Regions from separate parts of the Microbacterium sp. 4NA327F11 genome, predicted to be linked through region 1. Evidence: predicted binding sites of a transcription regulator. Region 1 holds the regulator's gene; the other holds the start of a gene.
What was found. Region 1 encodes HrcA, which represses chaperone genes, less so after heat shock. Its sites were predicted from a motif close to TTNGCACTCGNNNNNNNCGAGTGCNAA; they were not measured.
Positions count from the first base shown of each region.

Region 2: groL (chaperonin GroEL) is a predicted target of HrcA. The motif match lies at 2,344-2,370, and genes of this name have one in related genera.

Region 1 covers NZ_SCOB01000018.1:27,123-31,221, forward strand. Annotated here, with positions in the region: gene dnaJ (molecular chaperone DnaJ) at 1-1,050, opposite strand, end outside; gene hrcA (heat-inducible transcriptional repressor HrcA) at 1,091-2,131, opposite strand; gene hemW (radical SAM family heme chaperone HemW) at 2,218-3,432, opposite strand; gene FFS51_RS11550 (DUF1990 domain-containing protein) at 3,432-4,082, opposite strand; gene lepA (translation elongation factor 4) at 4,096-4,099, opposite strand, start outside.
Region 2 covers NZ_SCOB01000009.1:14,352-18,450, forward strand. Annotated here, with positions in the region: gene FFS51_RS07450 (DUF2332 domain-containing protein) at 1-953, shown strand, start outside; gene FFS51_RS07455 (DUF3263 domain-containing protein) at 963-1,214, shown strand; gene FFS51_RS07460 (LytR C-terminal domain-containing protein) at 1,271-1,870, shown strand; gene FFS51_RS07465 (cold-shock protein) at 2,014-2,217, shown strand; gene groL (chaperonin GroEL) at 2,403-4,022, shown strand.

The DNA.
Region 1 (4,099 bases):
CTGCGGCTCCGGCGCCTTCGACTTGCGGGCGAACTCCTCGATGAGGGCGCGTTCCTTCGCGTCGAGGCGAGAGGGCGTGAGCACATGCACGCCGATGCGCAGGTCGCCGCGGCCGCTGCCGCGCAGCGGTGAGACGCCGCGGCCCTTGATCGTGAGCACGTCGCCCGATTGCACCCCTGCGCGCAGCTCGAGCTCGACGGGCCCGTCGAGGGCGTCGATCAGGGTTGTCGTTCCCAGCACCGCGTCGGGCATCGAGATCTCGAGCGTCGCGAGCAGGTCGTCGCCGTCACGGCTGAAGATGTCGTGCGGGGCGACCGTCACCTCGAGGTAGAGGTCGCCGTTCGGGCCCCCCGCGGGTCCCACTTCACCGGAGCCCGGCAGCTGCAGGCGCAGGCCCGTCTCGACGCCGGCCGGGATGTCGACGGAGACCGTGCGACGCGAGCGCACGCGTCCCTGGCCCTGGCAGGTGGCGCACGGGTACGGGATGGTCGTGCCGTAGCCCTGGCAGCTCGCGCAGGGCTGCTGCGTGACGACATTGCCGATGAGGCTGCGCACCGTGCGCTGGATGTGTCCGGTGCCGTGGCAGATGTCGCAGGTGACGGGAGCCGTCCCCGGCTGGCAGCACGAGCCCTGGCAGGTTTCGCAGAGCACAGCGGTGTCGACCTCGAGGTCGCGATGCGCGCCGAACACGACGTCGGCGAGATCGAGCGTCACGCGCACGAGCGCGTCCTGGCCGCGCTCCCGGCGAGAACGAGCGCGCGCCCGGCTCCCACCGCCCCCGCCGAAGAAGGTGTCGAAGATGTCGCTGAAGCCGCCGAACCCGGCGCCGCCGAACGGCGATCCCGTCTCGCCGCCCATGTCGTAGGCGCGTCGCTGATCGGCGTCACTGAGCACGTCGTACGCGTGGGTGACGAGCTTGAACTGCTCCGCCGCCTCGGGGCTCGGGTTGACGTCGGGGTGCAGCTGGCGGGCTAGCCGTCGATACGCCTTCTTGATGTCCTCGGGGCTCGCGTCGCGCTCGACGCCCAGCACCTCGTAGTGGTCGGCCACAGTCACCTCTCCGCCCGCGAAGCGGGCAGGGTCGTATTCGTCATCGCGCGCGCTCGTCGTCGGCCATGAGGCGGCTCAGATAGTGAGCCACGGCGCGCACGGCGCTGAGATTGGTCGCGTAGTCCATGCGCGTGGGCCCGAGCAGACCCAGGCGTGCCTCGCCGATCGTGCCGGCATAGCCGCTGGTCACGACGGATGCCTCGCTCAGCCCGAACGCCTCGTTCTCGCGGCCGATGGAGACCGCCAGGCCCTCGGCGTCGACCGCCATCTCGGTCATGAGCTTGAGCAGGGTCACCTGCTCCTCGATCGCCTCCAGCAGCGGGTAGATGCTGCCCTGGAAGTCCGACTCGCGTCGGGCCAGGTTCGCGGCACCCGCCATCACGAGGCGATCCTGACGGAACTCTTCGAGCTCTTCGGCGACGGCAGCGAGCAGCGCGCGCGAGGCAGCATCCTCTCGCGGTGAACGGGTGGACGTCTCGGCGAGGGTGTGGGCGATCTTGCCGAGGCCCTCCTGCACCGAGCCGCCCGTGACCAGCACCGAGACCTGGGCGCGGAGGGTCGCGACATCCGCGTCGTCGAGGTCGGTCCCGAGGCTCGCGATCCGCTGGGACACACGACCGGTGTCGGTGACGAGGATGACGACGACGCGCGGGCCGCCGAGGTGCACGAGCTCGATGTGCGTCACGTTCGCGCGCTCGAACGACGGGTACTGCACGAGAGCGACCTGGCCGGTGACCTGCGTGAGCACGCGCACAGTGCGCGCGAGCAGGTCGTCGAGGTCGGCAGGGGCCTCGAGGAATGTGGCGATCGCGTTGCGCTGGGCAGTGCTGAGCGGTCGCAACTCGGCGAGGTGGTCGACGAAGACGCGGTAGCCCTTGTCGGTCGGCACGCGTCCCGACGAAGTGTGCGGCGCGCTGATGAGCTCTTCGTCCTCGAGCAGCGCCATGTCGTTGCGGATGGTGGCGGCCGACACCCCGAAGGCATGGCGCTCGACGATCGACTTGCTGCCGACCGGTTCGCGGGTCGCCACGTAGTCCTGCACGATCGCCCGCAGGACGTCGAGGCCGCGTTCGCTGACCATTCCGCCTCCCCTCGCTGGCACTCACATCACGTGAGTGCCAATATTAGCGCGGACCGGGGTGCCACTCGCGGCGCGACGCACATGGCTCAGGCGGTGAGCCGTCGCACGACCGCGTCGGCCAGGAGTCGACCGCGCAGCGTCAGGACGAGGCGCCCGGCGATGGCGGATGCCCCGTCGACCAGGCCGTCCGCGATGAGCCCCGCCACCTCCGCGCGACCGGTGGCCGGCAGGCTCGCCACGGCCAGCCCGTCGGCGATGCGCACCTCGAGCATCGTGCGCTCGAGGGCGCGGGACGCGGTATCCGGCGACTCCCGTCCCGCCGCGGGCGAGGAACCCACCGACAGGCGCTGCGCGTACGCCGCGGGGTGCTTCACGTTCCACCAGCGCACGCCGCCGACGTGCGAGTGGGCGCCCGGCCCGAACCCCCACCAGTCGGCGCCGCGCCAGTAGGCGAGATTGTGTCGCGAGCGGGTCGCCTCATCGCGCGACCAGTTCGACACCTCGTACCAGCCGTACCCCGCCGCCGCGAGGCGCGCGTCGGTGAGCTCGTACATGTCGGCCTGCACGTCGTCGTCGACCGTGTCGATCTCCCCGCGTGCGATGCGGCGGGCAAGCGCCGTGCCCTCCTCCACGATCAGCGCGTACGCCGACACGTGGTCGGTCTCGAGAGCGGTGACGGCGTCGAGGGTGCGCTCCCAGTCCGCGAGCGTCTCCCCCGGCGTGCCGTAGATGACGTCGACGCTCACCTGCAGCCCGGCCGCGCGCGCCGCAGTGACCGCCCGCGGGACCGCGGCCGGCTCGTGGGTGCGGTCGAGGGTCGCCAGCACCGACGGAACGGCGGACTGCATGCCGATCGACAGACGCGTCACGCCCGCCTCGGCGAGCCTCGCCGTCAGCGCCGGTGTGACCGTGTCGGGGTTCGCCTCGACCGTCACCTCCGCATCGGCGGCGATGCCGAACGCGTCGCGCACGTCACCCAGCATGCGCGCGAGCGCATCGCCCGGGAGCAGCGTCGGCGTGCCGCCGCCGAAGAACACGGATGTCGCCGCCCGCCGCCGGCCCGCGGCATCCATCACCTGCGCGGCCAGCGCGATCTCCCGCGCGACCTCGTCGGGATAGTCCGCCTGGCTGGCGCCGCGCAGCTCCGTCGCCGTGTAGGTGTTGAAGTCGCAGTACCCGCAGCGCACGCGGCAGAACGGCACGTGCACGTACACGCCGAAGTCGGGGTGCGCGGCCGGGAGCAGGTCGGGCAGGCCGCCGTCGGCCGGAGCCGGATCGCCGAGGGGAAGCGCTGAGGGCATCAGGCCGGGGTGGTGAACATGGGCGACACCGCGCGCAGGTAGCGGGTGAACAGCGCACGACGACGACGGCGCACGAGGGTGCGCAGCGCCCGGTACGACAACGCGGTCGGGCTGTCGAAGGCCCGCACCGAGAACCACACCTCATCGTTCGGGAGCCACTCGATGAGGAACGACTCCTCCCCGCTGACCACCGACTCGCCGAGGGTGCCGAGCACGAATCCGACGCGGCGCGGCTCCTCCGTGACGAAGATGACCCGGAGGTGCCCGTCGGCGTTCATGCCGTCGACACGGCCGTGCAGTCGCACGCTCGCTCCCGCGGCCACCCACGGTGTGCCGTCGGCGTCGAAGCGCTGATCGGCCTCGAGACGGCTGGGCGCGATGGGCTGACGGTTCTCGTCGAAGCTCACCCCGGCGTAGGTGGGGCCGGCGGCGGGGGTGACGTCCTTCACGGTGAGGCCCGCATCACGCAGCGCCTGCCAGCTCAGCAGCGCGTCGCCCGCCGCGCGGAATCGCTCTTCGCCGCTGCCGATGCGCCAGGACGACTCTGCCGGGAGGCTCCGCTCCGGCGGGTACTGCATGAGGTCGACCGCCTGTGTGGCTCCGACCGCCGCGTAGTCGACGACGCCGTCCCGGGTCGTTCCCTTGCGCATGTGGTGCACCCGCCTAC
Region 2 (4,099 bases), on a different contig from region 1:
GTGACGAGGCCCCCGGCCGGTCGGCGCTGTACGAGGAGTGGGCGCGCGGCATCGCGGAGGATCGTCGTGTCGCGGCGCTGATCGCCCGCATCCGTGACACCCGTCGGCAGCCGCCGCTCGTCTTCGCCGTCTCCCGTCTGCTCGGCGCCCCCGAGTCGGGGTTCGCGTCGTGGGCTGAATGGGTGAGGGCGCACATCGAGGACCTCGTCATGGGCTGCGAGAGCCGCAGCATCCAGACCAACGAGCCGTTGCGCTGCGCGGCGCTGCTCCCGGCCCTCAGCGCCGTCGACGGCCCCATCGCGCTTCTCGAAGTGGGGGCGAGCGCCGGGCTCTGCCTCTACCCCGACCGCTACTCCTACCGCTACGAGACGCCCGACGGGGTTGTCGCCGTCGATCCCGCCGGCGGCGAGAGCCCCGTCCTCCTCCGCGCGTCGTGGCGGGGGAACATGCCGCGCCTGCGCCTGCCCGAGGTCGTCTGGCGGGCAGGGATCGACCTGAATCCCCTGGATCCTCGGGATGCCTCCACCCGCCGCTGGCTGACCGCGCTGGTCTGGCCCGGCGAGAGCGGGCGTGCGGAGCGCATCGAGCGGGCGCTCGACATCGCCGCCGCCGATCCGCCCCTGCTGCGCGCCGCCGATGCCGCGGACGGCGCCATCGGCGAGCTGGCGGCGCTCGCGCCGACCGGTGCCACCCTCGTCGTCACGACCCCCGGGGTGCTCGCGCACGTGCCGCGCGCTCGCCGAGGTCTCGTCATCGATGCGGCTCGGGCCGCGGGCACCTGGATCACCCTCGACGACCCCGGGCTGCACGACGGCTGGAACGCGCCGATCGATCCCGCCACGTGGCCCGCTGGCCGGTTCGCGCTGTCCCGAGACGGCGAGGTGCTCGCGGCCGTCGACCCGCTCGGCGGGTTCGTGGAGTGGCGGGCGGATGCCGCGGCATCCGCGCCGTAATCTGACGCCGTGCCCCTCTCCGAACGCGACCGGTCGATCCTCGACTTCGAGGCGCGGTGGCTGCGGCACGGAGCCGGCAAAGAGGAGGCGATCCGAGCGGAGCTCTCGCTCGCCCCGGCGCGCTACTACCAACTCCTCGGGCGCCTGATCGACACCGACGACGCGATCGCCGCGGAGCCCATGCTGGTCGCCCGACTGCGGCGCCTGCGCACAGCCCGGGTCGATGCCCGGGCCCGGCGCACCTCCGGGCTGTCGGCCTGACGTTCGCACGGCGAACGTCGAGCGGAGTGAGGGCACCGTACTTGTACGATGCACTGGTGTCCAGGCAGACCTACCCTCGCGATCGCTTCGACGGCGTCTCCGCCGCGTCCGGCCGCGTCGGCGCTCACCGCGCCGAGAACCCGCGCATGCGCGCCGGCCTCGTGCTCTTCTGGGGCGCGATCGCAACGGTCGTCCTCCTGGTCGCCGGCATCTTCGCGTCGATGGTCTACACGGGCCGCATCGACCTCACGCCGCAGACCGCGCCGAGCTACTCCGACACCCCCGAGGTTCCCGCCGTGCGCGACACGTCGTACTCGATCCTGGTGCTCAACGGCACGGCCAATCCCGCTGCGTCGACGGATGCTGTAGCCCGGCTCGAGGCTGCCGGGTGGACCGCCGACAAGGTGATCGCCGGTGCCGCCTCCACGACGAGCTTCGCCACGACCACCGTCTACTACTCATCCGACGCGGACCTCGGTGCCGCCAAGGGCCTCGCCGATCTCCTCAATGCCGGCTCCATCGTGCAGAGCAACGCCTACACCGGTGCCTCCGGCACGCCGAGTCCCGGTGCGACCTCGGCGAGCACCAAGCAGCTCACGATCGTGCTCGGCGCCGATTATCAGCTCGGCACGGCCACGCCCGCGCCCGCGCCCTGAGGCCGTCGAGCGGCGGTTCCCGGGCCGTGTTTCCGCGGCGTAAACACTTCGATGCGCGCGTGTAAGCAGTTGCGTTCTCCGCGAATCCGCGCCTATCGGCGTGGATACGATGGCCGCGTCACACAGCTTCAGGAGTACGCATCATGGCCCACGGCACTGTCAAATGGTTCAACGCTGAGAAGGGGTACGGCTTCATCACCGTCTCCGACGGCCAGGACGTGTTCGTGCACTACTCCAACATCGAGATGAACGGGTTCCGCGTGCTCGAAGAGGGGCAGGCGGTCGAGTTCACCGTCGGTTCCGGCCAGAAGGGCCCGCAAGCGGAAGCCGTGCGCGTCGTCGCCTGAGCCGCGGCATCCCCGTCACACTTCTCACATCGACGCCGTCCTTCGGGGCGGCGTCGACGCATGTCGGGAGGTGTGACGCCCCGTTCCGACCGGCTTGCACTCCCCGGGGGTGAGTGCCAGAATGATTTAGCACTCGATCAGACTGAGTGCTAAAGACCTAGCCCGTCCGGGAGGGACGACACACAATGGCAAAGATCATTGCTTTCGACGAGGAGGCCCGCCGCGGCCTCGAGCGCGGCCTCAACACCCTGGCCGACGCCGTCAAGGTGACGCTCGGCCCCCGCGGTCGCAACGTCGTGCTCGAGAAGAAGTGGGGCGCTCCCACGATCACGAACGACGGTGTCTCGATCGCCAAGGAGATCGAGCTCGACGACCCGTACGAGAAGATCGGCGCGGAGCTCGTCAAGGAGGTCGCGAAGAAGACCGACGACGTCGCCGGTGACGGTACGACCACCGCGACCGTGCTCGCTCAGGCGCTCGTCAAGGAAGGCCTGCGCAACGTCGCGGCCGGCGCCGACCCCATCAGCCTGAAGAAGGGCATCGAGAAGGCCGTGAAGGCCGTCACCGACGCTCTGCTCGCCTCGGCCAAGGAGGTCGAGTCGAAGGAGGAGATCGCCGCCACCGCGTCGATCTCGGCCGCCGACCCGGCGATCGGCGAGCTCATCGCCGAGGCCATCGACAAGGTGGGCAAGGAGGGCGTGGTCACCGTCGAGGAGTCCAACACCTTCGGCACCGAGCTCGAGCTCACCGAGGGCATGCGCTTCGACAAGGGCTACATCAACCCCTACTTCGTCACGGACCCCGACCGCCAGGAGGCGGTCTTCGAGGACCCGTACATCCTCATCGCGAACCAGAAGATCTCGAACATCAAGGACCTTCTGCCCGTCGTCGACAAGGTGATCCAGGACGGCAAGGAGCTCCTCATCATCGCTGAGGACGTCGAGGGCGAGGCTCTCGCGACGCTCGTGCTGAACAAGATCCGCGGCATCTTCAAGTCGGCCGCCGTCAAGGCCCCCGGCTTCGGCGACCGCCGCAAGGCCCAGCTGCAGGACATCGCCATCCTCACCGGTGGCCAGGTCATCACCGAGGAGGTCGGTCTCAAGCTCGAGAACGCCACCCTCGACCTGCTCGGCCGCGCCCGCAAGGTCATCATCACCAAGGACGAGACCACCATCGTCGAGGGTGCCGGCGACCCCGCGCAGATCGAGGGCCGCGTGACCCAGATCCGTCGCGAGATCGACAACACCGACAGCGACTACGACCGCGAGAAGCTCCAGGAGCGCCTCGCCAAGCTCGCCGGCGGCGTGGCCGTCATCAAGGCGGGTGCGGCGACCGAGGTCGAGCTCAAGGAGCGTAAGCACCGCATCGAGGACGCCGTGCGCAACGCGAAGGCGGCCGGCGAGGAGGGCATCGTCCCCGGCGGCGGCGTCGCGCTCATCCAGGCCGGCAAGATCGCGTTCGCAAGCCTCGAGCTCACGGGCGACGAGGCGACCGGTGCGAACATCGTCAAGGTCGCCATCGAGGCCCCCCTCAAGCAGATCGCGCTCAATGCCGGTCTCGAGCCCGGCGTCGTCGCGAACAAGGTGGCGGAGCTCCCCACCGGTCACGGCCTCAACGCCGCGACCGGCGAGTACGGCGACCTCTTCGCGCAGGGCATCATCGACCCCGCCAAGGTGACCCGCTCGGCTCTGCAGAACGCCGCGTCGATCGCGGGCCTGTTCCTCACGACCGAGGCCGTCGTCGCCGACAAGCCCGAGAAGGTCTCCGCTCCGGCGGGCGACCCGACCGGCGGCATGGACTTCTGAGTCCTGACGCCTGCGAAACGGCGGATGCCCCGGACCTCACGGTCCGGGGCATCCGCCGTTTCGCATCGGTGGCGAGC